Regions from separate parts of the Kitasatospora sp. NPDC088346 genome, predicted to be linked through region 1. Evidence: predicted binding sites of a transcription regulator. Region 1 holds the regulator's gene; the other holds the start of a gene.
What was found. Region 1 encodes HspR, which represses chaperone genes until heat shock. Its sites were predicted from a motif close to TTGAGNNNNNNNNNCTCAA; they were not measured.
Positions count from the first base shown of each region.

Region 1 (15,820 bases):
CTCGCGCGGCGGGCTGTAGACCTTGTTGTGCCGACCCAGGTAGCAGGGGTCGTGGTAGGTGATCAGGCCCTCGACCGGGTTGACCGGCAGCAGCCGGCCCTCGTCGATCAGGTGCTGGAGCAGCTGGGTGTGGTGGATGACCTCGAAGTGGCCGCCCAGCTGCGGGTACTCGTTGGCGATGGTGTTGAAGCAGTGCGGGCAGGTGGCCACGATCCGCTTGACCGGGGCGTCCTCCAGCGCGGCGTTCAGCGTCTCGACGTTCTGCGCGCCGAGCATCTGGAAGAGGAACTCGTTGCCCAGGCGGCGCGGGGAGTCGCCGGAGCAGGTCTCCTCCTTGCCGAGGATGGCGAACTTCACGCCCGCGGTGTGCAGCAGCTCCGCGAAGGCCTTGGTGGTCTTCTTGGCGCGGTCCTCCAGGGCACCGGCGCAGCCGACCCAGTAGAGGTACTCGACCTCGGCGGGGTCGATGTCCTCACCGATCACCGGCACCTCGATGCCGGTCTCCTTCTTGAGCTCCTTGACCCAGTCGAGGCGGGCCTTGGTGGCCATGCCCCACGGGTTGCCCTTGTTCTCCAGGTTCTTGAGCATCGTCCCGGCCTCGGTCGGGAAGGAGCTCTCGATCATCACCTGGTAGCGGCGCATGTCGACGATGTGGTCGATGTGCTCGATGTCCACCGGGCACTGCTCGACGCAGGCCCCGCAGGTGGTGCAGGACCACAGCACGTCGGGGTCGATGACCCCGTTCTCCTCGGCGGTGCCGATCAGCGGGCGCTCGGCCTCCGCGAGGGCCTCGGCGGGCACGCCGGCCAGCTGCTCGGGCGTGGCCTGCTCGTTGCCCTCCATGTCCTTGCCGCCGCCGGCCAGCAGGTACGGCGCCTTGGCGAAGGCGTGCTCCCGCAGGCTCATGATCAGCAGCTTGGGCGACAGCGGCTTGCCGGTGTTCCAGGCGGGGCACTGCGACTGGCAGCGGCCGCACTCGGTGCAGGTGGAGAAGTCGAGGATGCCCTTCCAGGCGAAGTGCTCGACCTGGGAGACGCCGAAGACGGCGTCGTCGGCCGGGTCCTCGAAGTCGATCGGGGCGCCGCTGCTGGTCATCGGGCGCAGGGCGCCGAGGGCGACGCCGCCGTCCTCCTCGCGCTTGAAGAAGATGTTGAAGAAGGCGAGGAAGCGGTGCCAGGCCACGCCCATCGAGGGGTTGACGCCGATGGTGGTGGCCCACGCGAAGGAGATGCAGATCTTCAGCATCGCGAAGAGGTAGATCAGGTTTTCCAGCGTGGCGTGCGACAGGCCCTTGAAGGCCAGCACCAGCGGGTAGCTCACCAGGTAGGCGGCCTCGTAGGAGTCGACGCCCGAGATCGCGCCCTCCAGCCCGCGCAGGATCATGATGCACAGGCCGATGCCGAGGATCGTGTACTCGACGTAGAAGGCCTGCCAGGCGATCGAGCCGGCGAAGCGCGACTTGCGCCCGGACCGGGACGGCAGGCTGAGCAGCCGGATCACGATCAGGGCGGCGATGCCGAGGGTGGTGAAGGTGCCGACCAGCTCGGTGAAGAGCTCGAACGGCAGCCAGGTGCCGATGAACGGGATCGTCCACTCGGCGTCGAAGAGCTGCCCGAAGGCCGTCACCAGGGTGCTGATCAGGGTGAAGAAGCCGACGGCGACGAACCAGTGCGCGACGCCGACGACGCCCCAGCGGTTCATCCGGGTGTGGCCGAGGAACTCGACGGCCACGGTCTTGGTGCGCTGGACGGGGTTGCCGGTGCGGGTGGTGTCCGGCTGGCCGGTCTTCACCACCTTGTAGATGTACGCGGCCGCGCGGGCGGCTAGCGCGGTGCCGATCACAGTGGTGACCAGCGAGATGACGATCGCTGCTAGCTGCATCGGCTCTCCGTCTCCTGCGGCTGGGGGTACCTGGCGAATCAAGGGGTCCGACCCGATTGTACTCACCGGTAACTTCTAACCGGACCCGGGCGGACACTACCGCTCGTTAACACTCGTTCAGAAGATGCACAAGGTATGGCGGCAGTCACGTAAGGCCACACTCACCCTTCCGGGCGAACCCGGGCCCGACCCGGACCCGGTCCGGACCCGGGTGACCGCCCACCGACCACCCGACGACCGCCCACCGGACGCAGGCCCACCGCCCACCGGCCACCAGGCGGCCGCCGGACGGGCCCCGCGCGGCCGGCGCACCCGCCGCGAGCAGCCAGGACGCGGCCGAGCGCAGGAAACTTGAGCGCCACCGGCTCATGGCTGTTGACGCTCCCCCGCCGGTCGTGCATCCTTGAGTCCGTACAGCTCAACTTCTTCCGTGGAGGTATTTACGATGGCACGCGCGGTCGGCATCGACCTCGGTACGACGAACTCCGTCGTCAGTGTTCTTGAGGGCGGTGAGCCCACGGTCATTACCAACGCCGAGGGCGCTCGGACCACGCCGTCCGTCGTCGCCTTCGCCAAGAACGGCGAAGTTCTGGTCGGCGAGGTCGCCAAGCGCCAGGCGGTCACCAACGTGGACCGCACCATCCGGTCGGTGAAGCGCCACATGGGCACCGGCTGGAAGATCAACCTGGACGGCAAGGACTTCAACCCCCAGCAGATCTCCGCCTTCATCCTGCAGAAGCTCAAGCGGGACGCCGAGGCGTACCTGGGCGAGACGGTCACCGACGCGGTGATCACCGTCCCGGCGTACTTCTCCGACTCGGAGCGCCAGGCCACCAAGGAGGCCGGTGAGATCGCGGGCCTCAACGTCCTGCGCATCGTCAACGAGCCCACCGCGGCCGCGCTGGCCTACGGCCTCGACAAGGACGACCAGACCATCCTGGTCTTCGACCTCGGCGGCGGCACCTTCGACGTCTCGCTGCTGGAGATCGGCGACGGCGTCGTCGAGGTGAAGGCCACCAACGGTGACAACCACCTCGGTGGTGACGACTGGGACCAGAAGGTCGTCGACCACCTGGTGAAGGTCTTCCAGGCCGGCCACGGCGTCGACCTGTCCAAGGACAAGATGGCCCTGCAGCGTCTGCGCGAGGCCGCCGAGAAGGCCAAGATCGAGCTGTCCTCGTCCTCCGAGACCTCGATCAACCTGCCCTACATCACGGCCTCCGCCGAGGGCCCGCTGCACCTGGACGAGAAGCTCACCCGGGCCCAGTTCCAGCAGCTGACGGCCGACCTGCTGGAGCGCTGCAAGCACCCGTTCCACAACGTCATCAAGGACGCCGGCATCCAGCTGTCCGAGATCGACCACGTGGTCCTGGTCGGCGGCTCGACCCGGATGCCCGCCGTCGCCGAGCTCGTCCGCGAGCTGACCGGCGGCAAGGACGCCAACAAGGGCGTGAACCCGGACGAGGTCGTCGCCATCGGCGCGTCCCTCCAGGCCGGTGTCCTCAAGGGCGAGGTCAAGGACGTCCTGCTGCTCGACGTCACCCCGCTGTCCCTCGGCATCGAGACCAAGGGCGGCATCATGACCAAGCTGATCGAGCGCAACACCACGATCCCGACCAAGCGGTCCGAGATCTTCACCACGGCCGAGGACAACCAGCCGTCCGTGCAGATCCAGGTCTACCAGGGCGAGCGCGAGATCGCGGCGTACAACAAGAAGCTCGGCATGTTCGAGCTGACCGGCCTGCCGCCGGCCCCGCGCGGCCTGCCGCAGATCGAGGTCACCTTCGACATCGACGCCAACGGCATCATGCACGTGGCCGCGAAGGACCTCGGCACCGGCAAGGAGCAGAAGATGACCGTCACCGGCGGCTCCGCGCTGCCGAAGGACGACATCGAGCGCATGATGCGCGAGGCCGAGCAGTACGCGGAGGAGGACCACAAGCGCCGCGAGGCCGTGGAGACCCGCAACCAGGGCGAGCAGCTGGTCTACTCGACCGAGAAGTTCATCGCGGACAACACCGACAAGCTCCCGGCCGACGTCAAGACCGAGGTCGAGACGGCGATCGCCGAGCTCAAGGAGGTCCTCAAGGGCGAGGACATCACCGCGATCCGCGAGGCGACCGAGAAGGTCTCCACCACCGCCCAGAAGCTCGGCGCCGCGCTGTACGCGAACGCCGACGCCGCGGGTGCCGCCGAGGGTACCGAGGGTGCCGCCAAGGCCGAGGACGACGTCGTGGACGCCGAGATCGTCGACGACGAGAAGCCCAAGGGCGGTGCCGCATGACGGAGAAGCCGCAGGGCGAGCAGCCCGGCGACGACTCCGCCGACGAGGCTGTGATCAAGGCCGCCGAGGAGGCCGCAGCCGGCGCCACCTCCGGTGAACTCGCGACCGCCAAGCGCGAGTTGGCCGAGCGCACCGCCGACCTGCAGCGGCTGCAGGCCGAGTACCAGAACTACCGCAAGCGGGTCGAGCGCGACCGTCTGACGGTCCGCGAGATCGCGGTCTCCAACATCCTGGAGTCCCTGATCCCGGTGCTCGACGACATCGGTCGGGCCCGCGAGCACGGCGAGGTGACGGGCGGCTTCAAGTCGGTCTCCGACAACCTGGAGACGGTCGTCGCCAAGCTGGGTCTGCAGCAGTTCGGCAAGGAGGGCGAGGCCTTCGACCCGACGCTGCACGAGGCCCTGATGCACAGCTACTCCTCGGACGTCACCGAGGACACCTGTGTCCAGATCCTCCAGCCGGGTTACCGGATCGGCGAGCGGATCATCCGCCCGGCGATGGTCGCGGTGGCCGAGCCCCAGCCGGGGACGCAGACCACGGCCGCGCCGGATTCCGACGACTCGGAGTCCGACAAGGCCGACGGTGCGGCCGACAACTGACAATCCGTGCGCTGCGGAGTCGTACGTCGTCGAGTACGACGGGCGGCTCCGCAGCGCCGTATGGACTGACCTCGGGAGGTGGCGGCAGCCATGAGCACCAAGGACTACGTGGAGAAGGACTACTACAAGGTCCTCGGCGTGCCCAAGGACGCCACCTCCGCGGAGATCAAGAAGACCTACCGCAAGCTCGCCCGCGAGTTCCACCCGGACGCCAACAAGGGTGACACCAAGGCGGAGGACCGCTTCAAGGACATCTCCGAGGCCTACGACGTCCTGTCGGACGAGAAGCGCCGCAAGGAGTACGACGAGGCCCGCTCGCTCTTCGGCGCCGGCGGCTTCCGGGCCGGCGGCCCGGGCGGCAACGGCAGCCACAACTTCGACTTCGGCGACCTGTTCACCGGCGCCGGCCAGGCCGGCGGGAGCGGCGGCCTCGGCGACGTGTTCGGCGGCCTCTTCAACCGCGGCGGCCGCCAGCCCCAGCCCCGCCGGGGCGCCGACGTCGAGACCGAGGTGACGCTCGGCTTCGACGAGGCGGTGGACGGCGCGACCGTCCCGCTGCGGATGACCAGCCAGGCCGCCTGCCGGGTGTGCAGCGGCACCGGCGCCAAGGCGGGCACCACCCCGCGGGTCTGTCCGACCTGCGTCGGCGCGGGCACGGTCAGCCGGGGCCAGGGCGCCTTCGCGCTCTCCGAGCCCTGCCGGGACTGCAAGGGCCGCGGCATGATCGTCGACGACCCGTGCACCGTCTGCCACGGCAGCGGCCGGGCCAGCTCGGCCCGCACCATGCAGGTCCGGATCCCGGCCGGGGTCCAGGACGGCCAGCGGATCAGACTCAAGGGCAAGGGTGCCCAGGGCGAGCGCGGCGGCCAGCCCGGCGACCTGTACGTCACCGTGCACGTCGACGCCCACCCGGTCTTCGGCCGCCGCGGCGACAATCTGACGGTCACCGTGCCGGTCACCTTCCCCGAAGCCGCGCTGGGCGGCACCATCGAGGTGCCGACCCTGGGTGGCCCGCCGGTGAAGCTCAAGCTGCCCGCCGGCAGTGCCAACGGCCTGACCCTGCGGGCCCGCGGCAAGGGCGCCACCCGCAAGGACGGCACCCGCGGCGACCTCCTGGTCACCGTGGAGGTCGTGGTACCCAAGCTCGTCACCGGCGACGCGCTGACCGCACTGGAGCAGTACCGCGAGGCCACGGCCTCGGACGACCCGCGAGCCGCCCTGTTCCGGGCGGCGGAGGGAGCGTGACCAGATGATCAGTCCTGACGGCCCGATCGGGCCGGGCCTCGGCGAGGGCCTGCCCGGCGGCACCCGCCGCCGCGCGGCCGGGCCCGGCCCCACCCACTACGTGCTGACCGAGGACACCCCGGTCTACGTCATCTCGGTGGCCGCCGAGCTCTCCGGCCTGCACCCGCAGACGCTGCGCCAGTACGACCGGCTCGGCCTGGTCTGCCCGGACCGCACGGCGGGCCGCGGCCGTCGGTACTCCGCCCGGGACATCCAGCAGCTGCGCGAGGTGCAGCGGCTGTCCCAGGACGAGGGCATCAACCTGGCCGGCATCAAGCGGATCATCGAGCTGGAGAACCAGGTCACGGCCCTGCAGTCGCGGGTCGCCGAGCTCGCCGACGCCCTGGACGGTGCCGCCAGCGCGCTCCAGCAGCGCGAGGCCGCGGTGCACGCCTCGTACCGCCGCGACCTCGTGCCGTACCAGCAGGTCCAGCAGTCCAGCGCACTGGTCGTGTGGCGGCCGAAGCAGCGCTGACCGCCGTGGCGACTCCCGCCGCCGGCACCCTCCGCCTGGGGGGTGCCGGCGGCGTCGTCTTGATGAGAGAGTGCCCGTGCAGAGCATGGCCGGGAAGAGAAGAATCGCCGAGGCGGTCGCGGCTGCGCGCCACGCGCCTATGATCCCCAGGACGGGCAATCAGCCGCCCCTCCTACCGGGTGCCGATGGCAAGGAGCCAGATGAGTGAGACCGATGAGCCGGGCCTCACCCCGGGCGGGCTCGGCGTCCTGACGGCCCAGGCCCGTGAGCTCTACCGGCACGTGCTGCGCTCGCGCGGCCGGATCACCGAGTGCGAGAGCAAGGCCGCCGACGGCAAGGCGCTGGCCGAACTGCTGGACATCGGCCTGCTGGTGCCGGACACCGACGATCCCGGGATCCTGGTCGCGGTGGACCCCGCGCAGCTCTCCGCCCGGCTGAGCAGCATCTGGCAGCGCAAGGCGCTGGACCTGCTGCACCGCGCGGTGGCGCTGCCGGGGGACCTCCAGGAACTGGCCGAGGAGTTCCGCACGCCGGAGAAGACCGGCGGAACAATCGAGTATGTACATGGCAAGGTCCTGATAAACCAACGGTTGGGACAGCTCGTCAGCGGTTGCTCGGAGGAGATGCTGGCGGCCCAACCGGGCGGCCCCCGACCGCCGGAAGCCCTGGCCGGCGTGATCGCCCGCGATTTGGAGACCCTGCGGCGCGGCGCGACCATTCGGACGATCTACCACCCCAGCACCCGATATCACGCGCCCACCCGCGAGTACGTGGCGGCGATTGCCGATGCGGGGGGCAAGGTGCGCACCTTGGACGAGCCCTACACCAGGTTGATCGTGATCGATCGGCGCACCGCGGTGATCCCCGTGGCCGACGATCTCAACTTGGCGGCGTTCATTCACGACCAGGCCGTTATCAGCTATCTCATCGAAGAGGTCTTCGAGCGAAACTGGAGTCGTGGACTTGATTTTGACGGTGCACGGACAGTGCCACCGCAGGTCGTCTCCCGACTTCGACAGACCATCGTCGACCTGCTCCTCAAGGGCACCAATCACCGAGTGATCGCCAGAAGACTGGGCATCAGCGAACGGACGCTGGCCCGGCACATCGCGGAGATGCGCGAGGACCACCACGTCGAATCGCTCTTCCAGCTGGGCTACATACTCGGCCGCGCGTCACTGGAGGAAGAACCCGAGGCTGCGGACGGGATCGTCTGAGCCACCGGGCCCCGGGCCCCCCGTTCGCCCGGGGGAGGATCTCTCGCCGCACCTGATCAGGTCCAGGCGGAGTCCTCCAACAAGGTCACCTGCGCCTCGGCCGCGACCTGGTGGGCCGGCTGGAGAACGGATGCGGCAGGCATGGAACGCGTCCAGGCGCTGTCCGCCAGAGCCGGATTGGTCCCTATCGACAACGCCGCGCCGACGACAAGCGGCACGACTGCAAAGCGAACAAATCGACGCACACGAGACATTGCGACCACTCCCTCCTTCGGGTTATGCCTCACTGAGCAATAGAGAAGCCTCGAACATTAGCTCAGATCATGCCTCAGGGATACGGTCGGTGTCACGGCGCAGGCATTACCGAGGGTGCGTCATCTCGCTGCCAGGCAGCCATATGACACCACGGTCAGGTGGACTTACCCGCGGCCCTGGATGGACGATCAACTCAACCACATGAGCGTTCGGGCCACACACTTGACGCTACATCGTTCAACAATCTGCAGCAGCCCCCACTCCCGGTTCAGCCTCCCCCGGAGCGGGTCAGCCACATCGTTCGCCGGACACGTACCTGCCAGCGGCCAATCCCCGGAGTCGACATGACCGAGCCCTACCTGCGCCATCGCGCCGCCCAGACCCCCGAGGGCCGACGCGCACGGGTCTTCCTGGCCGCGCCGCTGATGCGGCTCACCGGGCCGGCCGACAGCGTGGTGACGCTGGCCAGCCGCACCCGGCTGACGACCCTGCGGACCACGCTCCTGCGCAGCGGAGCCGCCGTCTACAGCGGCCACCACAGCGACGCCTGGACGGTGGCCGGCCGGGCCCCCGAGCCGCGCGTCCCGTCCGACTTCCGCGCCATGCAGACCGCCGACCTGATCTTCGCCTACGTCGGCGCACCGCTGTCCGCGGGCGTCAGCCTGGAGTTGGGCTGGGCCTCGGCGCTGCGCAAGCCGATCGTGCTGCTGGTCGACGAGGCGATCACCCACAACCCGCTGATCGCCACCATCGAGCAGGTCTCCCCCGTGCTGCCGCTGGTCTTCGACGACACCTGGTCGCAGGAGGCCCTGCACCACACCGTCGAGACCGCGCTGGACTGGGCCGGGATGGCCCTGTCGCTGCGCGAGGGGTTCTGGACGGCGCCCGGCGAGCAGTTCCCGGTACCGCGTCAGCCCGCGCCCAGCACCCGCCCGCACGGCTACTGGTCCCCCGAGATCGCCACCGGCTGACCCCGCGGCCGGTACGCGTCACCGGCCCGACGGCGCCTCGGCTCCCCGCATCTGCCAGCCCAGCTGGAAGAGCGTCTCCGCGTCGTACAGCTCGCGCAGCCGGGAGATGTGCCCGGCCACGGTCCGCTCGCTCAGGCCCATCCGGCTCGCGATGGTCCGCTGGGTCAGTCCCTGCGCGAGCAGCCTCCCGACCTGCTCGTGCGCCGGCAGGCCCTCCACCTCCTGGTGGGCGGACCGCCACTGGACCCGCTCGGCCCGCTCCCAGTCGCGCTCGAAGACGCCGACCAGGAAGCTGACCACCGCCGGGTCCTCGATGAAGGCGGCGCTGCTGTTGTCCGCCGAGGCCGGCATCACCGCCACCCGGCGGTCGAAGACGAGCAGCCGGGTGAACGGCTCGCTGAGCACCCGGATCCGCTCGCCCAGCTCGCTCACCCGGGCCGCGTAGCGCACCGTCGCCTCGTCGAACCGGGCCCCGGGCTGGTAGATCGTCCGGATCGAGCACCCGTTCTCCAGCTGGCGGCGGGTGCGTTCGAGCGACTGCTCCAGGTGCTCGGACGGCCGGGCGCCGCCGGGCTGGGCCGCCAGGGTCTCCTCCCGGCACTCCGCCTCGACCTGGAGGATCCGGTGCCGGATCTCCAGGAAGTCGTCCACGTGCTCCACCTCGCTGGAGCGGTCCACCCGGCGCGGGGTCGCGTCGTACGCCCGGGTCAGCTCCTCCAGCAGCGTCGGCATCTCCTCCGCCTGCACCAGCATCCGGGTGCCGGCCGACCGCAGCTCCGAGCTGAGCCGGTCGCTGACGGCCCGGGGGTTCACGGCGGTGAGCGAGGCGTCCTCGGTGTGGTGGATCAGCAGGCCCAGGTCGATCAGCCGCAGCACCAGCGCCGCGTCCCGCGCCCCGACCTCCCGGAACATCACCCGGCCGCCCTGCTCCAGGATCGCGTGGTAGAGCGCCCGCTCCGCGTCGCTCGGCAGGGATCCCGCCACGAACTCGTTCACTTCGTCCCACTCCGCATCAGCCGTCCGAGCCGGCACGGCGACCGCACGGCGCACGGCGACCGCGGCCGGGCGAGGTGCCCGGCCACCGCGCGCCCGCTCAGGGTCAGCCGGTTCGTCACCGTACGCTGCGCTGACGGCCGGCCGGGCAGCCACCCCACCTGTTCGTGCACCCGGGCCGGCCGGCCCGGACCGGCCCGAGGAGGCCGCCGGGGCCGCGGACGGGGCCCCGGCGTCACGTCCGGTCCCCGCCGCCGCCCCGCATCTGCCAGCCGAGCTGGAAGAGCGTCTGAGCCCCGTAGCGCTCGCGCAGCCGGGAGATGTGCCCGGCCACCGTCCGCTCGCTCAGGCCCAGCCTGGTCGCCACCGCGCGCTGGGTCAGTCCCTTGGCCAGCAGGCGGCCGACCCGGTCCGCCGGAGTCCTGGTGACCCGCTGGGCGCCGAGCTCGCGCCACCGGACGACGTCGGCCCGCTCCCAGTCGCGTTCGAAGAGCCGGACCAGGAAGTGCACGGTGGCGGGATCGGAGAGCAGCACCGCACGGCTGTTGTCCTCGGCGGCCGGGATCACGGCCACCGCCCGGTCCACCACGATCATCCGTTGGAAGGGCTCGTCCAGGATCCTGACCTCGGCGCCGTGGGCGGTGAGGTCGAGGGCGTAGGCGACGGCGGCCGGTTCGTCGAGCACCAGCGGCTGGTAGAGGGTGCGCATCCGGGCGTCCCGGCGGAGCAGGGCGAGGTCCTGCCGGCGGGACAGCTCGATGGTCTCGGGGAGACGGGAGCCGGGCTGCACGGTGAGCAGCTCCCGCTGGCACTCGGAGACCAGCTCGGCGATCCGGTGGCGGATCCGCTCGCTCCCGTCCACGTAGCTCACGTGGTCGCGGGCCTCGGGCTCCCGGGGCAGCGCGTCGTAGGCGCGGGTGAGCGAGGCGAGGCGCTCGGGCAGCCGTTCGGCCTCCAGCAGCAGGCCGGTGGCCTGGGACCGGAGGTCGGCGCCCACCCGGTCGCCGACCAGGCGCGGGCTGACGGCCACGTAGGAGCGGTCCATCGGGTGCGGCATGACCAGGCCGATCCGGACCAGCTGGTCCATGGTCGCCCGGTGGGCGGGGGCGAGGTCCTGGCTGTGGATGCGGCCGCCCTCGGCGAGGATGGCGAGGTAGAGCCGGCGGGCGGGTTCGTCCGGCATCCCGGTGCCGTTGGTCCTGGTCCCGGCGGCCATGTCGCGTTCCCCCTGCCGCCCTCGTCCGGCTCCGGATCGTGCGCGGCGGGCCGGTGATCCGGCGGGCCGAGTCCGCGGGGCCGGCGGCGGCCCGCTACCTGCGCGCCCCCCGGGGGCCAGTGCGCTGTGCGCGCTGGAACCCCGGGAGACCCGCCGGTGTTACACAAGGCCACGGTGCTTTCGGTGAGGCGGAGCAGCAACGCCTCGCCGACTCCGGTTTCCGGGGGCCATCACCACACATGGCGTCCCGGCCGGCGCTCCTCCCCCTGGTGCACGGTGCAGCAACACCTGTCACACCTCGGGAGGAGCAAGTCACCTTCATCGGGCTGCGGCTGCCCGGCGACCTGGCGTGTCACTACCTTCACAGTGTGACGCGCGGGGAACAAGTGCTCTCCTGTTGCAGGTTCCCGCAAGTGCAGAAACCTGCAACGGTAGTGGACTGCCGAGCGTTTCTCCCGGGCCCGCCTTTCACCCCGCTCACACATTTCCGGATCGCCGACCGATCGTTCGCCGGAGTGGAACGTCCCGTTCCCGAAACGGCCCGCCGAAACCGCCGCCCGGCCCCCGTTCCGCAGCAATTCGATCGGGCACCCCGAGGTCTACGCGCGTATCCCGTGGGTCGGTCACTGCCGCCGGGTTCCAACAGAACGACCCAGGGCGACGGACCGCGACCCGCTTCCGGCCTGCGGGATCGTTCGATCGTGATCGATTCTGGTTGATTGCGGGGGATGGCCGGCGGTGGTCCGGCGCATGACAGTCGGTACGGCGCCGCCCCCCGCGAGCCGCGTCAATTCTTTCCGGAAAGGTACAGGCCAGTGGGGGGAAGGCGGTGCCGCGCCCCGGATCGGCACCCGCCTTTCACGGACCGGCGGAATTCCGATCCGCCGACCGACGGCACGAACGACGGAAAACGCCGGCGCCGGATTCCGATTCAGCCCGTCGGCGGCGTGAATTCCGACATTCGCCGGCCGCTCGCGCACCCCTGCGGGCGGCACTCACCGGGCCAGCAGCCGCCCGCCCGCCAGGGCCGCCACCGTGCGCGCCCCCGTCACGCCCCAGGCCGCGACCAGCAGGAGGAACAGCCCCACCGCGACGGCGGTGAACCCGCCGAAGCCGGTGTGCCGGGCCAGGGCCGCCGACCCGGTGACCACCGTGCCCACCGGGAAGGTGAAGGCCCACCAGGTCATCCCGAACGGCATCCCGGCCCGCCAGGCCCGCAGGTTGGCCGCCGTCGCGACCAGCAGCCACAGCAGGGCGAAGCCCAGCACCGCCACCCCGAACAGCACCGCCAGGTGCAGCGCCGCCCCTCCGAGCCCCGGCGCGGCCACCCGGGCGGCGTCGGCGAGCTGGTTGACGGCGGTGGCGGACTGTCCGAGCGGTCCGAGCACCAGGAACAGCACCGGAGTCAGCACCGGCGCCGCCACCTTGCTGTGCACCAGGCCCGCGAAGACCACCGGCAGGACGGCGAGCACGGCCATCATCGAGGCCCCGAACAGGGCGTAGCACCCGTAGAGCATCGCCGTCCGGGCCGTGCCCGCCGCCAGGTGCGGGACCAGCGCCGGGCCGAGCGAGGCGGCCACCATCGGGGCGACCACCGGGAGCAGCCAGGTCGGGTCGGCGCGCAACGCGGACAGCCGGTGCCGGGTGATCATCAGCGTCGGGACGGTGACCGCCACCGCGACGGCGTAGCAGGTGCCGGCGGTCCACAGCGCCAGGTCGACGGCGACCGCCGGCCCGGTGCCGATCAGCGGGGCGCCGACCTTCAGGGTGCCGTAGCCCACGGCGAGCAGGGCCATCGGCGGGCAGCCGTAGAAGACCGCCTTGGCGGGGTCGTCCAGCAGGTGGGCGCGGGCGGCCGCGCGGTGCCGCAGCAGGTGCGCGACGCGGGCCGGGACCAGCACCAGCAGCAGGGCCGCCGACAGCGCCCAGGCCAGCCGGGCCGCCGCGGTCAGGCCCGGGACGGAGACCGGCAGGGCGGCGGCGGCGTTGCCGACGATGGCGGTGCCCATCACCGTCGCGTACCAGTTGGGCCCGAGCTGGCCGAGGTCGAGGCGGCGGGCGCGGTTCGCGGGCCCGGTGGGGTTGACGAGCCCGGTGGAGGTGTCGGGCCCGGTGGAGGTGTCGGACCTGGTGAGGTCGTCGGGACGAGCGGGAGCCGCCGGAGGGGTGGGGGCGGCAGGGAGGGCGGAGGTGGCCATGGCACCACCGTGCCCGGCGGGCCGGCCGCCCGGTAGCGACCGGTCGCCTATGGGGACATAACCTGGCTGTATGGCTCTCTCCCCGCACGTCCCCGAGATCGGCGCGCTGGAACTGCTGCTCGCGGTGGTGCGGCTGGGCAGCGTGGGGCGGGCGGCGGCCGAGCTGGGGGTGAGCCAACCGGCGGCCAGCGCGCGGATCAAGGGCATGGAACGACAGATCGGGGTCGCCCTGCTGGAACGCTCCCCGCGCGGCTCCCGGCCGACCGAGGCCGGCCGGCTGGTGGTCGAGTGGGCGCGCGGCGTGGTGGAGGCCGCCCAGGCGCTGGACGCCGGGATCGACGCGCTGCGCGGCCGCCGGGACGCCCGGCTGCGGGTGGTGGCGAGTCTGACCGTCGCGGAGTACCTGATGCCCGGCTGGCTGCTGGCCCTGCACCAGGCCAGCCCGGGGACGGCGGTGACGCTCCGGACGGCCAACTCCGCCGACGTCGCGGCGCACGTGCTGGCCGGCGACGCGGACCTCGGCTTCGTGGAGGGCCCGCACACCCCGCCGGGGCTGTCCGGCGCGGTGGTGGCGGCCGACCGGCTGGTGGTCGTGGTGGCACCCGGCCACCCCTGGGCCCGCCGGCGCGCCCCGCTCACCGGCCCCGAGCTGGCCGGCACCGCCCTGGTGCTGCGCGAGCCCGGCTCGGGCACCCGCGAGGTGCTGGACCAGGCCCTGGCCCCGTACGGCGGGACGGCCGCGCCCCGGCTGGAACTGGCCTCCTCGACCGCGCTCAAGGCGGCCGCCATGACCGGCGCCGGCCCGGTCTGTCTGAGCGAGCTCGCGGTGATGGAGGAGCTGGCCACCCGCCGGCTGGTCGAGGTCCCGCTGGAGGGCGTCGACCTGCACCGGCCGCTGCGGGCGGTCTGGCCCTCCGGCCAGCGCCCCGCGGGCCCGGCCCGGGAGCTGCTGGGGCTCACCCGCAAACTGCCCCGGCGAGGCTAGATTCAGAAAGTTGAGCGGAATAGACTCAACTTAGTGCATGCTGGAGTCAGCAGGGGTCGGCGCGGTCGACGCGCGCCCGGCACGGACGAGACCGCCCGCAGAAAGGGGCACGACAGCAGTGGATGCCAGCAAGTTCACCAGCAAGACCCAGGACGCCCTGTCCGCCGCCATCCGGCAGGCCGGCGCCGCGGGAAACCCGGACGTCAAGCCGGTGCACATCCTGCTGGCGCTGCTGGAGCAGCCCGAGGGGATCGCCCGGCCGCTGCTGGAGGCGGTCGGCGCGGACACCGCCGCCGTTCTCGCGGGCGCCCGCCGCCGGTTGGCCGAGCTGCCCACCGCGCAGGGCTCCACGGTGGCCGCGCCGCAGCTCGCCCGCGACACCCTGGCCGTCCTGGCGGAGGCCGGCCGGCGCGCCGACGACCTGGACGACCAGTACCTGTCCACCGAGCACCTGCTGGTCGGCCTGGCCGCCGAGGGCGGCGCGGTGGCCGACCTGCTGAAGCAGCACGGCGCCACCGCCCAGGCGCTGCTGGCCGCGTTCAAGGACGTCCGCGGCAGCGCCCGGGTGACCTCCCCCGACCCGGAAGGCACGTACAAGGCGCTGGAGAAGTACGGCTCCGACCTGACCCAGGCCGCCCGGGACGGCAAGCTCGACCCGGTGATCGGACGGGACCAGGAGATCCGTCGGGTGGTGCAGGTGCTCTCCCGCCGGACCAAGAACAACCCGGTGCTGATCGGCGACCCCGGCGTCGGCAAGACCGCCGTCGTGGAGGGCCTGGCCCAGCGGATCGTCGCGGGCGACGTGCCCGAGTCGCTGCGCGGCAAGCGGCTGGTCTCGCTCGACCTCAGCGCGATGGTGGCCGGCGCCAAGTACCGGGGCGAGTTCGAGGAGCGGCTGAAGGCCGTCCTGAACGACATCCGGGCCAGCGACGGCCAGGTCATCACCTTCATCGACGAGCTGCACACCATGGTCGGCGCGGGCGCCGGCGGCGACTCGGCGATGGACGCCGGGAACATGCTCAAGCCGATGCTGGCCCGCGGCGAGCTGCGGATGGTCGGCGCGACCACGCTCGACGAGTACCGCGAGCGGATCGAGAAGGACCCGGCGCTGGAGCGCCGCTTCCAGCAGGTGCTGGTCGGCGAGCCGAGCGTCGAGGACACCATCGCCATCCTGCGCGGCCTCAAGAGCCGCTACGAGGCCCACCACAAGGTGGAGATCTCGGACGCGGCCCTGGTCGCCGCCGCCACCCTGTCCAACCGGTACATCACCGCCCGCTTCCTGCCCGACAAGGCGATCGACCTGGTCGACGAGTCGGCGTCCCGGCTCCGGATGGAGATCGACTCCTCCCCGGTCGAGATCGACGAACTCCAGCGCTCCGTCGACCGGTTGCGGATGGAGGAGCTCGCCCTGGAGAAGGAGTCCGACCCGGCCTCGGTCGACCGGCTCGCCCGGCTGCGGCGC
Region 1 is NZ_JBIURH010000012.1:121,416-137,235, reverse strand. It holds gene ACIOFR_RS18495 ((Fe-S)-binding protein) at 1-1,881, opposite strand, end outside; gene dnaK (molecular chaperone DnaK) at 2,327-4,165, shown strand; gene grpE (nucleotide exchange factor GrpE) at 4,162-4,764, shown strand; gene dnaJ (molecular chaperone DnaJ) at 4,855-6,009, shown strand; gene ACIOFR_RS18475 (heat shock protein transcriptional repressor HspR) at 6,014-6,523, shown strand; gene ACIOFR_RS18470 (LuxR family transcriptional regulator) at 6,724-7,740, shown strand; gene ACIOFR_RS18465 (hypothetical protein) at 8,340-8,966, shown strand; gene ACIOFR_RS18460 (LuxR C-terminal-related transcriptional regulator) at 8,985-9,962, opposite strand; gene ACIOFR_RS18455 (LuxR C-terminal-related transcriptional regulator) at 10,195-11,175, opposite strand; gene ACIOFR_RS18450 (TDT family transporter) at 12,171-13,373, opposite strand; gene ACIOFR_RS18445 (LysR family transcriptional regulator) at 13,444-14,358, shown strand; gene clpB (ATP-dependent chaperone ClpB) at 14,477-15,820, shown strand, end outside.

Region 2 (15,820 bases), on a different contig from region 1:
CCCGAGCTGGTCAACGACTACACCTGGAAGTCGAACGTGGTCGCGGTCGTCACCGACGGCACCGCCGTGCTCGGCCTCGGCGACATCGGCCCGGAGGCCTCCCTGCCCGTGATGGAGGGCAAGGCGATCCTGTTCAAGCAGTTCGGCGGCGTGGACGCGGTGCCGATCGCGCTGGCCTGCACCGAGGTGGACGAGATCGTCGAGACCGTGGTCCGGCTCGCCCCCTCCTTCGGCGGCGTCAACCTGGAGGACATCTCCGCCCCGCGCTGCTTCGAGATCGAGCGCCGGCTGCAGGACGCGCTGGACATCCCGATCTTCCACGACGACCAGCACGGCACCGCGATCGTCACCACCGCCGCGCTCTGGAACGCGGCCAAGGTGACCGGCCGGGAGATCGGCAGCCTGCGCGCCGTCATCTCCGGCGCCGGCGCCGCCGGCATCGCGATCGCCAAGATGCTGGTCGCCGCCGGCATCGGCGACGTGGCGGTCTGCGACCGGCGCGGTGTGGTCCACGAGGGCCGTGGCGACCTGACCGACGTCAAGGCCGAGATCGCCGTGCTGACCAACCGGACCGGCGTCAAGGGCACCCTCAACGACGCGCTCAAGGGCGCCGACGTGTTCATCGGCGTCTCCGGCGGCACCGTCCCGGAGGACGCCGTGGCCACCATGGCCGAGGGCTGCTTCATCTTCGCGATGGCCAACCCCACCCCGGAGATCCACCCCGAGGTCGCGCACAAGTACGCGGCCGTGGTCGCCACCGGGCGCTCCGACTTCCCGAACCAGATCAACAACGTGCTCGCCTTCCCCGGCATCTTCGCCGGCGCGCTCCAGGTCCGGGCCACCCGGATCACCGAGGGCATGAAGCTGGCCGCCGCCAAGGCCCTGGCCGCAGTGGTCGCCGACGAGCTGACGGCGCAGAAGGTCATCCCCTCGCCGTTCGACCAGCGGGTCGCACCGGCCGTCACCAAGGCCGTCGCCGAGGCGGCCCGGGCCGAGGGCGTCGCCCGTCTGTGACCCCGCTCCACGGATGACCGGCGGACGGCCGGGGAACGGACACGCGGTGCAGCTCACACCTCCGCGTGGTTCCGGGCCCCGGCCGTCGCGGCTATCGTCCGGATCATGTTCGCTGCCTACGCCGCCCGAATCGACCCCGCCGACCCGCTCGGCGGCCTCGTACTCGGGGACCTCCCGGAACCCGAGGCCCGCGAGGGCTGGAGCGTGGTGACCGTCAAGGCCGCCACCCTCAACCACCACGACCTGTGGTCGCTGCGCGGGGTCGGACTGCCCGCCGAGCGGCTGCCGATGATCCTCGGCTGCGACGCCGCGGGCGTCGACGAGCACGGCAACGAAGTGGTCCTGCACTCGGTGATCGGCCAGAGCGGCCACGGGGTCGGCCCCGGTGAGCCTCGTTCGATCCTGACCGAGCGTTACCAGGGAACCTTCGCCCAGAAGGTCGCGGTGCCGACCTGGAACCTGCTCCCCAAGCCGGCCGGCCTCAGCTTCGAGGAGGCCGCCTGCCTGCCCACCGCCTGGCTGACGGCCTATCGGATGCTCTTCACCAACGCCGGCGTCAAGCCCGGCGACACCGTGCTCGTCCAGGGCGCCGGCGGCGGCGTCTCGACCGCGCTGGTCGTCCTCGCCAAGGCCGCCGGCCTGCGGGTCTGGGTCACCGGGCGGGACGAGGCCAAGCGGGCCCGCGCGGTCGCGCTCGGCGCGGACGCCGCCTTCGAGAGCGGCGCCCGGCTGCCCGAGCGGGTCGACGCGGTGATGGAGACGGTGGGTGCGGCGACCTGGTCGCACTCGGTGAAGTCGCTGCGGCCCGGCGGCACGATCGTCATCTCCGGCGCGACCTCGGGCGCCAACCCCACGGCCACCGAGCTGAACCGGATCTTCTTCCTGGAGCTCAGGGTGGTCGGCTCGACCATGGGGACCAAGGAGGAGCTGGCCGGACTGCTCTCGCTCTGCGCCACGGCCGGGATCCGCCCGGTGATCGACAGCGTGCTGCCGCTGGCCGAGGCCCGGGACGGTTTCGTCCGGCTGGCCGAGGGCGACGTCTTCGGAAAGATCGTCCTCACCCCCTGAGTCCGGCCCCGCGCGCGGACGCGGGGTGCCAGCCGGCCCCGGGCCGGGAGACACCCCGCGTTCCGCTCCGCCGACGGTCCGTCAGCCGAGGAGGCGGTGGATCCGTTCGGCCGCCGAGGCCAGCACCGCCTGGGAATCGGCGAGTTGAGTCGGCGTCACGCCCCGGCCGTCGCGGGCCGCGTCGCGCACCCGGTCGCGGAAGCGGTCCAGCAGGCGCTCCAGCTCGCGGGCCGGATCGCCGGCCGGGTCGGTACGGGCCCAGCCGGGCAGCTCGGTGGTGGCCGGCCCGGCCCCGTCGGCGTCCTTGTCCAGGTCGATCCTGGTGACCCGGACCTCCTCGCCCTCCGACTGGCCGCCCCAGCGGGCCGCGTCCGCCAGCGAGGACAGACCCTTGGTCAGCTCGGCCAGGCCCTCGGCGAGCCCGGTCGACCAGTCGCCGCGGGCGGTGTGCTCGCGGACCTGCTGCTCCACCCGCCGCTTGAGCCGCAGCGCCTCCTGCTGCGCCGCACTGCGGGCGGCCCGGGACTGCTCGCGCAGCCGGCGGGCCTCCTGCTCGGCGGCCCGGGCCTTCTCCTTCGCGGCCCGCTCCTGCTCCTTGGCGCGCTTGGCCTGCTCCTTGGCCTGGGACTTGAACTGGGCGAACTCCTCCTTGGCGCGCTGCCAGGACTCACGGTCCCCCCAGGGCCCGGCCCACGGGTCGCCGCCCGGAGCGGCCTTGCCGGCGGCCTGCTTGGCCTCGCCCCAGAGCTCCTCGCGGAGGTCCTTGGCGTTGTCCCGGACGTCCTCGCGGATGGCGTCGGCCAGCTGGGAGACCGACTCCACGATCTCCACCTCCAGCTCGGCGAGCTCGGGCTGACGGTCGGCCAGCTCCTGGCGGCCCGCGTCGGTGAGCCGGTAGACCTTGCGGCCGCCCTCGGTGCTGTGGGTGACCAGGCCCTCCTTCTCCAGCTTGGCCAGCCGCGGGTAGACCGTGCCGGCCGAGGGCGCGTACAGGCCCTGGAAGCGCTCCTCCAGCAGGCGGATCACCTCGTAGCCGTGGCGCGGCGACTCGTCGAGCAGCTTGAGCAGGTACAGGCGCAGTCGGCCGTGGCCGAAGACCGGGGTCATCTCAGACCTCCTTCGTCAGGTCGGGGCCGGTCGGGAGCTCCTTGACCGGCTCGGGGCGGTCGTCCTCGCCCTCGGGCCGCCGGAGCACCGTCACCGGGCCGGAGACGGAGGTGACCTGGAGCTTGCCGGTGCCGGATCCGAGCTGGCCGGAGAGCCGCTTGGCGCCCCAACCGCCGGTGACCTTGAGCTCCTCGAAGGTGCTGGAGACGTCTCCGCTGGTGGAGCCGGCCTCCACCTTGGCGTCGGCGACCGAGGGCAGCCGGACGCCGACCTGGCCGCTGACCGTGGTGACCTTGATGTCGGTCGGGGTGGCCACGTCCAGGTCGAGGGTGACCGCGCCGCTGACCGAGTTGGCGAGGATCCGCTCGGCGGCGCCGGCCACCAGGGTGATCGCCCCGGAGACGGTGTTGACCTTGAGCTCGCCGGCCACCCGCTGGGCGGTCACGTCGCCGGAGACGGTGTTGGCCAGCACCCTGCCGGTCAGGCCGACCAGGGTGGCGCCGCCGCTCGCGCTGTGGGCGCCGACCCCGCCGCTGATCCCGGAGACGGTGGCCTCGGCGGAGACCGTGCCGACCTTGACCTCGGTGCCGGCCGGCACGGCCAGCGTGACCTCCGCCCGGCGCCCGCGGCGCAGCGAGCCGAAGAACTCCTTGACCGACTGCACCGACTTCACCGTCTCGCCGAAGTCGTGCCAGCCGAGGTCCTTGTAGGCCACCGTCAGCACGCCGTCCTCCAGGGTGACCAGCAGCGGCTCCCCGCTGACCTCGGTCACCTCCAGCAGCGCCGGACCGTCCGTGGCGACCACCTTGACCGCGCCGCCGACCAGTCGTACGTGCAGGGTCCTGACCGTCTCGTCGAAGCCGATCTCGTCGGGCTCACCGATCGTCCACTGGGCCATTTCCGTCCCGCCTCCCGTTCGCGATGTATCGCGTTCCTCTGTTCAACACGATATATCGCGAATCGGCGAAGTCAAGCGGTTCCGCCCACGGACACGCGAACGGCCCGGGAGGCGGTTGCCTCCCGGGCCGTTCGTCAGCGGCTCAGCCACTCACTCGTCGTCCTCGTCGTCGAGCCTGGCCAGCCAGGTGGCCAGCCGCTCGACCGGGATCTCGAAGTCCGGGTTGAGGTCGACGAACTCGCGCAGGCGCTCGGCCAGCCACTCGAAGGTGACCTCCTCGTCGCCGCGCCGGCTCTGCAGTTCCTCGATGCCGCGGTCGGTGAAGTACACGGTGCGCTCCGGTCCGGTGGGATCTGACCAGGTCAGGATAGTCGGGGTCGGTCAGCTGTCGTTGCGGTAGTAGGTGAACGAGACCTTCACCGCGCCGGTGCTCTTGTTGCCCTGCTCCACCACCTTGCCGACCACCACGCCGCCGTTGGCCCGGTTGCGCAGGCAGAAGATCCGGCCGGGCGGCAGGTCGTCGTACTTCAGGTCGGCCGCCGGGTGCTGGTCGATCGCCGCCGAGCAGGCCTCGGGGGCCAGCGACTGCTCCCGGGTGATGTAGACGTCGCTCGTCCCGGACGACCAGTCGAAGTCGTCGTAGGAGGGCGACAGGGCCCAGGTCGGCGACGCGGAGTCCGGCACCACGTTGCCGTTGGCCAGGTCGAAGCTGTGGCTGGAGTCGGGGCTGGAGAGCTCGCGGTTCTCGTACACCATCGTGTACTTGGCCGGCCGCGAGGGGGAGGCGGAGGCGGCGTCGCTCGCGCCGGCGCTGGCCTTCGCCTTGGGCGAGGGGGAGGTGACGCTCCCGATCCCGTCCTGCGAGGACGGGCTGGTGGCGCTCCGCGGGGACGGGCTCTGGGCCGCGGGGGTGGCCGCCCCGGAGCCGCCCTGCGCGGCGGTGTTCGAGGAACCGCCCTTGTCGTTCAGCTTGTTCATCAGCACCACCCCGCCGACGGTGCCGCCGAGCGCCATCACCAGGGCGACCGTCAGCAGCGCCTTCCAGGAGACCCCCTTGCGGCGGGGCTCCGGGTCGGCCGCCCGGGCCGGCGGCACCACCGGCCCGGGCGGCGGGGTGTCGAAGGACGGCTGCTGGTGCAGCTGGACGGTCGGCGTCGGGCCGGTCGGCGTCTCGGCGGCCGGCTGCGGCGGACCGAACGCGCCGAGCGGCGGACCGAAGGCGCCGGCGGCCGGCTGCGGCGGGGCGACCGGCCCGGCCGGGGCGGTGTACGCGGCGGTGGCCGCGGTCGGGTGCGGGCCCTGGTGCGCCGTCTGGTGCGCCGTCGGGGCGAGCGTGGGCGCGGTCGGCGGCAGGGTCGGCGGCGCCGGCGGCGCGGCGGGCGGGACCGGCAGCGGGGTCGGCGGGGTCCTCGGCAGGTCCGAGCGGCGGGTGATCTCGGTGTTGATCTGCCGGGGCAGCCAGTCGTCGGCGAACCGCAGCTGGCCGCCGACCGCCGGGTGGTTGCGGGCGGCCTCGATGATCTCGACCGGCCGCGGGCGGTCCTCCGGCAGCTTGGCGAGGCAGCGGGCCAGCAGCTCGCGCAGCCCCTCCGGGACGCCGTCCAGGACGGGCTCCTCGTGCACCACCCGGTAGAGCACCGCCGTCTCCGGGCCCTCGCCGAAGGGCGGGGTGCCGCCCGCGACGTACGCGGCGAGCGCGCCGAGCGCGAAGACGTCGGTGGCGGGGGTGACCGGCTTGCCCTGCGCCTGCTCGGGGGACATGAAGGCGGGTGAGCCGATCCGGAACCCGGTGCCGGTCAGCGCCGTGGCGTCGGCCGCGCGGGCGATCCCGAAGTCGATCACGCGCGGGCCGTCACCCGCGATCAGCACGTTGGCCGGCTTGAGGTCGCGGTGCACCACCTCGACGCTGTGGATCGCCTGCAGGGCCTCGGCGATGCCTCCGATCAGCAGCAGCACCGTCCGCACCGGCAGCGCGCCGTGCTCCCGGATCACCTGCTGCAACGAGGGCCCCGGAACGTACGCGGTGACCAGCCACGGCGCGTCGGCGTCCAGCCCGGAGTCGATCACCTGGGCGGTGTACAGGCCGTGGATCCGCTGCGCGTTGGTCACCTCCTGGGCGAACCGGCGGCGGAACTCCGCGTCCTCGGCGAACTCCGGACGGACCACCTTCAGCGCCACCGGCCGGCCGCCCGGGGTGTACGAGAGGTAGACCCGGCCCATGCCGCCCGCGCCCAGCCGGGCGAACAGGCGGTAGCCGCCGACCTCCCGCGGGTCCTCGGGGTGCAGCGGCTGGAAGATCGGCGGAAGTGGCGCGGCGGAGTCCCGCGGCGTGTCGGCAGTCATACGGTGCTGTCCCCCTGGGCTCGGAAGTCGTCCTCGCCGCCGCCCGGTGCGGGCACGGGGGGCAGCGTGCGGGCCCAACCTATCGGTGCGTCAGGTCGACGTCCCGGCGAGTTGCCGATTTGGTTGCAGAGCTGTGGCCTTGACGGATGCTCCGATCGCGCGGCGTCCGGGCCGCGGCCGGGCCGGCCCCGGCCGTCCCGGGACGCACGCGGGCCCGGACCCCGCCGGAGCGGGGCCCGGGCCCGGGCCGTACTGATCAGGCGTCAGCCGTTCAGAGGCTGAACACCTCGTCGAGCAGGGCCTGCTGCTCGGCGGCGTGCCGCTTGGCCGAGCCGACCGCCGGGGCCGACGAGGCCGGGCGGGCGACCCGCCGCAGGCGGGCGGCGCCGCCGTTGGCGCTGCGGCCGACGACGACCTGGAGGTGGTCCACCAGGTTCATCGCGATGAACGGCCACGCACCCTGGTTGGCCGGCTCCTCCTGCGCCCAGATGAACTGGACGTCCTCGCCGTACCGGCCCAGCTCCTCCTGGAGCTCGGCCACCGGCAGCGGGTAGAGCCGCTCGACCCGGACGATCGCGGTGTCGGTGACCCCGCGCTCGGTGCGGGACGCCTCCAGGTCGTAGTAGAACTTGCCGGAGGTGATCACCACCTTGCGGACGTTCGCCGGGTCGACCGAGTGGTCCCCGATCACCGGGCGGAACGAGCCGGAGGTGAACTCCGAGGTCGCCGAGGCCGCCGCCTTCAGACGCAGCATCGACTTCGGGGTGAAGACGATCAGCGGCTTGTGGTGCGGGTTGTGGACCTGCCACCGCAGGAGGTGGAAGTAGTTCGACGGCGAGGTCGGCATCGCGACCGTCATGTTGTCCTGCGCGCACATCTGGAGGAAGCGCTCCGGGCGGGCGGACGAGTGGTCCGGGCCCTGGCCCTCGTAGCCGTGCGGCAGCAGCAGGGTGACGCCGGAGTGCTGGCCCCACTTCTGCTCGGCGGACGCGATGTACTCGTCCACCATGGTCTGCGCGCCGTTGACGAAGTCGCCGAACTGCGCCTCCCACATGACCAGCGCGTTCGGGCGGGTCAGCGAGTAGCCGTACTCGAAGCCCATCGCCGCGTACTCCGACAGCAGGCTGTCGTAGACGGTGTAGCGGGCCTGGTCCTCGGTCAGGTACAGCAGCGGGGTGTAGTCCTCGCCGCTGTTGCGGTCGATCAGGACCGCGTGGCGCTGGCCGAAGGTGCCGCGGCGGCTGTCCTGGCCGGCGAGGCGGACCGGGTGGCCCTCCATCAGCAGCGAGCCGATGGCGAGGGTCTCGCCGGTGGCCCAGTCGATGGTGTTGTCCTCGACCGAGGCCGCGCGGCGCTGCAGCTGCGGCAGCAGGCGCGGGTGGACGGTCAGCCAGTCCGGCAGGTTGACCTGCGAGGCTGCGATCCGCTTGACGGTCTCCTCGGAGATCGCGGTCTGGATGTTGACCGGGAAGTCGGCGACCGGCTTGCCGTTGGTGGCGGGCTGCTGCGCGCCGGCGGCCTGACGGACCTCGGAGAAGACCTTCTCCAGCTGGCCCTGGAAGTCCTGGAGCGCCTGCTCCGCCTCTTCCATGGTGATGTCGCCGCGACCGATCAGGCCCTCGGTGTACAGCTTGCGCACCGAACGCTTCTTGTCGATCAGGTCGTACATCAGCGGCTGGGTGAACGACGGGTTGTCGGCCTCGTTGTGACCGCGGCGGCGGTAGCAGATGAGGTCGATCACGACGTCCTTGTGGAACGTCTGGCGGAACTCGAAGGCGAGCCGCGCGACGCGGACCACGGCCTCCGGGTCGTCGCCGTTCACGTGGAAGATCGGGGCCTCGATCATCCGCGCCACGTCGGTGCAGTACATCGACGAACGGCTGCTGGCCGGGGCGGCGGTGAAGCCGACCTGGTTGTTGACGACCAGGTGGATGGTGCCACCGGTGCGGTAGCCGCGCAGCTGGGACATGTTCAGCGTCTCGGCCACCACGCCCTGGCCCGCGAAGGCCGCGTCGCCGTGGATCTGGATCGGCAGCACCGGGAAGGAGGTGCCGCCCTGGTCCAGGACGTCCTGCTTGGCGCGGACGATGCCCTCGACGACCGGGTCGACCGTCTCCAGGTGGGACGGGTTCGCGGCGAGCGACACCTTGATGGTCTCGCCGTCCAGGCCGGTGAAGGTGCCGTCGGCGCCCAGGTGGTACTTGACGTCACCGGAGCCGTGCATGGACTTCGGGTCGAGGTTGCCCTCGAACTCGCCGAAGATCCGGGAGTACGGCTTGCCGACGATGTTCGCCAGCACGTTGAGGCGGCCACGGTGGGCCATGCCGATGACGGCCTCGTCCAGACGGTGCTCGGCGGCGGCGTCGATGGTCGCGTCCAGCAGCGGGATCAGCGACTCACCGCCCTCCAGCGAGAAGCGCTTCTGGCCGACGTACTTGGTCTGCAGGAAGGTCTCGAACGCCTCCGCCGAGTTCAGCCGGCGCAGGATGCGCAGCTGCTCCTCGCGCTCGGGCTTCGAGTACGGCTTCTCCAGGCGCTCCTGCAGCCACTTGCGCTGCTTCGGGTCCTGGATGTGCATGTACTCGATGCCGACGGTGCGGCAGTACGTGTTGCGCAGCAGGCCGAGGATGTCGCGCAGCTTCATCATGCGCTGGCCGCCGAAGCCGCCGACCGCGAACTCCCGCTCCAGGTCCCACAGGGTGAGGCCGTGCTGGACGACGTCCAGGTCGGGGTGCTTGCGCTGCTTGTACTCCAGCGGGTCGGTGTCGGCCATCAGGTGGCCGCGCACACGGTACGCGTGGATCAGCTCCATGACGCGCGCGGTCTTGTTGACCTCGTCGTCGTGGGTGGTGGCGACGTCGGTCGCCCAGCGCACCGGCTCGTACGGGATCCGCAGGGACTCGAAGACCTCGTCGTAGAAGTCGTGCCCGCCCAGCAGCAGCTGGTGGATCGTGCGCAGGAACTCGCCGGACGCCGCGCCCTGGATGACCCGGTGGTCGTAGGTCGAGGTGAGCGTCATGGTCTTGGAGATGCCCAGGCGGGCCAGGGTCTCCTGGGAGGAGCCCTGGAACTCGGCCGGGTACTCCATCGCGCCGACGCCGACGATGGTGCCCTGGTTCTGCATCAGGCGCGGCACGGAGTGCACGGTGCCGATGCCGCCGGGGTTCGTCAGCGAGACGGTGACGCCGGTGAAGTCGTCCATCGTCAGCTTGTTGGCGCGGGCCCGGCGGACGATGTCCTCGTAGGCCTGCCAGAAGCCGAAGAAGTCGAGGGTCTCGGCCTTCTTGATCGCCGCGACCACGAGCTGGCGGTCGCCGTTGGGCTTCACCAGGTCGATGGCCAGGCCCAGGTTCACGTGGGCCGGCTTCACCAGGAACGGCTTGCCGTCCTTGATCTGGTAGCTGTGGTTCATGCCCGGGCTGGCCTTGATGGCCTGGACCAGGGCGTAACCGATCAGGTGCGTGAAGGAGACCTTGCCACCGCGGGCGCGCTGCAGGTGGTTGTTGATGACGATGCGGTTGTCGATCAGCAGCTTGGCCGGAACGGCGCGCACCGACGTCGCGGTCGGGACCTCCAGCGAGGCGTCCATGTTGGTGGCGACGGCCTTGGCCGGGCCACGCAGCGGGACGAGCTCGGGCCCGTCGGCGGCCGGAGCGGCGGCCTGGGCCGGCGGTGCGGCTTTCGGCGCCGGCGGCGCGGCGGGGGCTGCGGCGACGGGCGCGGGCGCCGGCTGGACCGGCGCGACGGCCGGGGCAGCGGGGGCGGACGCGACCGGAACGGCAGCGGCAGGGGCAGCGGGAGCGGCAACGGTGGTCGGCGTGGGGCCGACCGGGGTTGCGGCCTGGGTCACTGAAGTCACCTCGGTACCGGGCTTGTAGTCGGCGAAAAAGTCCCACCAGGCTCGGTCGACCGAGTTGGGATCCTGGAGGTACTGCTGGTAGATCTCGTCGACGAGCCACTCATTGGGGCCGAAGCCAGTGGAGCTTGCCGAGCTGCTGGGGGTTTCTGGGTGTGGCGACACGGGGCAACCGCCCTCTTCCGCTTCCTTTTGGGATGGTGGACAGCGGGGATTAAGGCTACGCCCCTGACCAGTGATCGCGCAGTCCCCGGGGGCCAGGCGTCGCCCAGATCACAGTGCCGAGCTGCAATTTGGCCGAATGTGTGCGTTAGAAACCCGTCAAGTATGGGAACTCGAGCACACCATTCACCCGTCCATACTGTCATCAAGTCGGACAAAAACCCAGTTCAGGCCCGGAGTGGGCGGATCCGACCGGGCCCCGCGCCCGCTGTGTCCCAGTTCTGTGACAACCCTGCGGAGGCGGCGTGCGGACGTCAGGCCGGCACCCGCGCCTCACCCGGCAGGGTGACCTCGATCCGGCAGCCGCGGTTGGCCTCGGCCACCCGGATCTCGCCGCCGTGCAGATCGACCGCCCAGCGCGCGATCGCCAGCCCCAGTCCGGTGCCGCCGTCGCTGCCCGGGCCCTGGGCGGTGGCGCTGCCGGCCCGCCCGAAGCGTTCGAACACCCGCTCGCGGTCCTCGACCCGGATCCCCGGGCCCTGGTCCTCGACGGTCAGCAGCAGGGCGCCCGGCGCCTCGCCGGGACGGGCCCGGACGGTCACCGTGCCACCGGCGGGGGAGTGCTTGCAGGCGTTGTCGACCAGGTTGGCGACCACCTGGTGCAGTCGCTCCGGGTCGGCCACGGCGCTCAGCCCGCCGGGCTTCACGTCCAGCCGCAGCCGCAGGTCGCCGCGCCGGCCGTAGGCGCCGCCCGCGGTCGCGCCGTCGACGGTCACCCCGCGCAGCACCCCGTCCAGGAACGGCTGGACCTCGAACGGGCGGGCGTCCAGCGGGACGACCCCGTCGTCGAGCTTGGACAGGTCGAGCAGATGGGTGACCAGGCGGCCGAGTCGTTCGGTCTGCTCCAGCGCGGCACCGAGGGTGGTGGGACTGGGCTGGACCACCCCGTCCACCACGTTCTCCAGCACGGCGCGCAACGCGGCGATGGGCGTGCGCAGCTCGTGCGAGACGTTGGCGATCAGCTCGCGGCGGTGCCGGTCGGCCGCCTCCAGGTCGCCGGCCATCCGGTTGAAGGTGGCGGCCAGCTCGCCGATCTCGTCGCGGGAGGCGACGTGCACCCGGGCGCTGTAGTCGCCGTCGGCCATCGCCCGGGCGGCCGCGGTCATGTCGCGCAGCGGCGCGGTCAGGCCGTGGGCCAGGAACTGCATGAACAGCAGCGAGGCGATGATCGAGAAGATCATGATGATGCGGATCTGGGTCTCGGACCGGATCGCGACCACGACCATCCCGGTGGCCAGCACCACGGAGACGATCACCAGCAGGGCCAGCTTGCCCTTGATCGAGCGGACCGGGTCGAGCGGCCGGATGTCGGCCCAGACCCTCAGGACGGCGCGGGTGGCCAGGTTGGGGGGCGGGGCGGCCTTGGCGTCCCCGCTGCGTTGCTGTGGAAAGGTCATGGTGTCCCTGACGTCGTCCCGCACCGCGCGGGTGCGGAGGTCCGCCGGGCGCGACAGTACGACCTGGGCCCCCCGGTGGCCCAAGTCGTCGGCGCGGCCGACTAGGAGAGCGGTGCCTCCAGGGCGTACCCGACGCCGTGCACCGTGCGGATCCAGCTGGCACCGATCTTGCGGCGCAGCGCCTTGACGTGGCTGTCGACCGTGCGGGTGCCCGAGGCGTCCGTCCAGTCCCAGACCTCGGCGAGCAGCTGCTCGCGGGTGAGCACCGCGCGCGGCTGCGCGGCCAGGCAGGCCAGCAGGTCGAACTCGGTCGGCGTCAGGTGGACGTCGCCCGCGCCGAGCCGCACCCGGCGCTGGACGTGGTCGATCTCCAGCTCGCCGAAGCGCAGGCTGCCGAGGGCCGGCGTCCTGGCCGCCTGCTGGGCGCGCTCCACGCGGCGCAGCAGCACGTTGACCCGGGCCGCCAGCTCGCGCATCGAGAACGGCTTGGTCATGTAGTCGTCCGCGCCGACCCCGAGGCCGACCAGCAGGTCGGTCTCGTCGTCGCGTGCGGTCAGCATGAGGACCGGCACCGGGCGCTGGGCCTGGATCCGGCGGCAGACCTCCAGGCCGTCGAAGCCGGGAAGCATGATGTCGAGCACGACGAGGTCGGGCTGCCAGGTGTGGAAGCCGTCCACCGCGCCGGGGCCGTCGTGGGCCACGGCGACCTTGAACCCCTCGGCGCCCAGCCGGGCGGCGATGGATTCGGCGATGGTGGGCTCGTCCTCGACGACGAGTACTCGTCGCTGAGTGCCCACCGGGTTGCTGCCGGTGTTCTCTTGCTGCATTTCTGTCACGGTCACGCCACCGCCCCCAGGGCTGCGGGCCGGCCACCTGTGGGGGTGGCGGGGCTCCGCTCGTAGTCGTCTTGTTTCCGTCTGGGCTTCGCCCGGGTTGCCGGATCCGCCGTGCACCCTTCCGCCGAAGGTGCGGGAGCGGGTGGTACGCCGTGTGGGCCGTCGTACCTCTCCGTACTCCACGCAGGGTACGGACACCGTGCCCGTTTCGGCAGGTGGACCGGACATTTCCGGCCCACGGGCCGGAACCGGTCCGGAACCGGACCGGGCACGGGGCGATACCTTACCCGGCCGAAATCCACCCCCATGACGGTACGTATGCCGTCCAATCGGATGATCAGTCCGGGGCGGGAAGCTACTCGTCCGTAAACAGAGGGTTGGTCCGTACCAGTGCGGCGGCGGCCCGGCGGCCGGGACCTGATGAATTCTCAGCGGATCCCCAGCGGACTCCCAGGGAGTCGACGTATCGTGACCACGACAAGTCTTCGGTGGGATCACCGGCGCTCGAACGGGCGTTGAGGGGGAGTAGGACGACCGGCCCGCGGACGGAGGCGCGATGACGGACACCGACGGCCGCTCCGCCGTGACCGGCGCCGACCGCTGCCGCGCCCTGCTGCGCCTGCTGCCCACCCCGGTGCGCAACCCCTTCGCGTTCGGCTACCTCGCCCTGCTGCTCGGCACCACGCTGTTCGCGCGCTTCGGCGACCCCGATCTGGTCCAGCGGCTCCAGGCGGCCTCCAGCAGCGACGCCCACAACCTGCTCGTCCGCCCGGTCTCCGCCCTGCTGCTGAGCGGGGCGTGGGTGGCCGGGCCGGTGTGGATGCCGTACTTCTGGGCCTTCCTCGCCACCGTCGCCCCGCTGGAACGCCGGGTCGGCGGGCTGCGGGCCGCCGCGGTGTTCGCCGCCGGGCACGTCACGGCCACCCTGGTCTCCCAGGCGGTCGTGGTCGCCGCGGTGGCCGGCGGGAGTCTCGGGACGGACGCGCTGGACGCGCTGGACATCGGTGTCAGCTACGGCGTGCTGACCAGCCTCGGCGCCCTCGCCGGGCTGCTGCCCGCGGCGGGCCGGGTGGTCGCGCTGGGCGTCGCCGGCGCACTCGTCGGCAACCAGCTGCTCACCGACCACGACCTGGTCACCGGAGTCGGCCACCCGGTCGCGCTGCTGGTCGGCATCGCACTGTGGGGCCGGCTGCGCCGCGGCCCGGGCCTGCGGACGGAGCCGCTGTGGGCGCGCGTCTGGCCGACCCGGCGCACTGCCCCCGCGCGCTCCGAAGTCTGACCGCCGGGTCCCCCTTCTACTCCAGCTCCACGTCCGCCCGCTCTCCCGCCGATCGCTCAGGGCGAACATCGGGCGGGGAACAATCGGCTCGCGCCAAACCTTAGTCAGGTCAACTCAACTTCGCTGACTGGGGAGAGATCATGGCATCGACGTCCACTCCGCTCACTCTGCCCGTGCTGCCGCTCGACGACGAGGTCGTGCTTCCCGGCATGGTCGTCCCGCTCGACCTCTCCGACACCGAGGTGCGCGCGGCCGTCGAGGCCGCCCGGGCCGGCGCGCGCGGGGCGGGCAAACCGCAGGTGCTGCTGGTGCCGCGACTGGACGGCTCGTACGGCGCGGTCGGCACCCTGGCCACCGTCGAGCAGGTCGGGCGGCTGGCCGACGGCGATCCGGCCGCCCTGGTCCGGGCCGTCCGACGGGTGCGGATCGGCTCCGGCACCACCGGGCCCGGCGCCGCGCTGTGGGTGGAGACCACCCCCTTCCGCGAGTCCGACCCCGGCCTCCCGGTGGCCGGTCGCGCCGCCGAACTGGTCAGGGAGTACAAGGCGCTGTCCACCCAGTGGCTGCGCAAGCGCGGCGCCTGGCAGATCGTCGACCGGGTCGCCCAGATCGACGACGTCGGCGAGCTCGCGGACAACATCGGCTACGCCCCCTTCGCCACCGTCGAGCAGAAGCTCAAGGTGCTGCTGGAGTCGGACCAGGTGGCCCGCCTGGAGTACGCGCTGACCTTGCTGCGCGACCACCTCGCCGAGGAGGAGGTCAACGACACCATCCGCAAGGACGTCGAGGAGGGGGTCGCCAAGCAGCAGAAGGAGTTCCTGCTGCGCCGTCAGCTGGAGGCCGTCCGCAAGGAGCTGGCCGAGCTGAACGGCGACCCCGCCGACGAGGAGGACGACTACCGGGCCCGGGTGGAGGCCGCCGACCTGCCCGGCAAGGTGCGGGAGGCCGCGCTCAAGGAGGTCGACAAGCTGGAGCGCTCCTCCGACCAGTCGCCCGAGGGCTCCTGGATCCGCACCTGGCTGGACACCGTCCTGGAGCTGCCCTGGAACGAGCGCACCGAGGACGCCTACGACATCGCGGGTGCCCGCGCCGTGCTGGACGCCGACCACGCCGGCCTCGCCGACGTGAAGGACCGGATCGTCGAGTACCTGGCCGTCCGCAAGCGCCGGGCCGACCAGGGGCTCGGCCGGACCGGCGGCCCCGGAGCGGACGGGGCGGCGCGCACCGCCCCGACCGAGGGCGGCGACGGGCGACGGGCGGGCGGCGCGGTACTGGCCCTGGTCGGCCCGCCCGGCGTCGGCAAGACCTCGCTGGGCGAGTCCGTGGCCCGCGCGATGGGCCGCTCCTTCGTCCGGGTCGCGCTCGGCGGCGTCCGCGACGAGGCGGAGATCCGCGGCCACCGCCGCACCTACGTCGGGGCCATCCCCGGCCGGATCGTCCGGGCGGTCAAGGAGGCCGGGTCGATGAACCCGGTGGTGCTGCTGGACGAGATCGACAAGGTCGGCTCGGACTACCGGGGCGACCCGGCCGCGGCCCTGCTGGAGGTGCTGGACCCGGCGCAGAACCACACCTTCCGCGACCACTACCTGGAGGTCGAGCTTGACCTCTCCGACGTGGTCTTCCTCGCCACCGCCAACGTGCTGGAGGCCATCCCCGAGCCGCTGCTCGACCGGATGGAGCTGGTCCGGCTGGACGGCTACACCGAGGACGAGAAGGTCGTCATCGCCCGCGACCACCTGCTGCCCAGGCAACTGGAGAAGGCCGGGCTCACCCCGGAGGAGGCCGCCGTCGGCGAGGGCG
Region 2 is NZ_JBIURH010000007.1:152,635-168,454, reverse strand. It holds gene ACIOFR_RS12845 (NADP-dependent malic enzyme) at 1-1,014, shown strand, start outside; gene ACIOFR_RS12840 (zinc-binding dehydrogenase) at 1,120-2,082, shown strand; gene ACIOFR_RS12835 (helix-turn-helix transcriptional regulator) at 2,164-3,189, opposite strand; gene ACIOFR_RS12830 (DUF4097 family beta strand repeat-containing protein) at 3,191-4,087, opposite strand; gene ACIOFR_RS12825 (DUF6104 family protein) at 4,238-4,417, opposite strand; gene ACIOFR_RS12820 (protein kinase) at 4,469-6,430, opposite strand; gene ACIOFR_RS12815 (multifunctional oxoglutarate decarboxylase/oxoglutarate dehydrogenase thiamine pyrophosphate-binding subunit/dihydrolipoyllysine-residue succinyltransferase subunit) at 6,702-10,451, opposite strand; gene ACIOFR_RS12810 (sensor histidine kinase) at 10,763-11,905, opposite strand; gene ACIOFR_RS12805 (response regulator transcription factor) at 12,007-12,732, opposite strand; gene ACIOFR_RS12800 (rhomboid-like protein) at 13,298-14,020, shown strand; gene lon (endopeptidase La) at 14,161-15,820, shown strand, end outside.
Region 2: a site for HspR is predicted at 14,120-14,138, ahead of lon (endopeptidase La). Genes of this name have one in related genera too.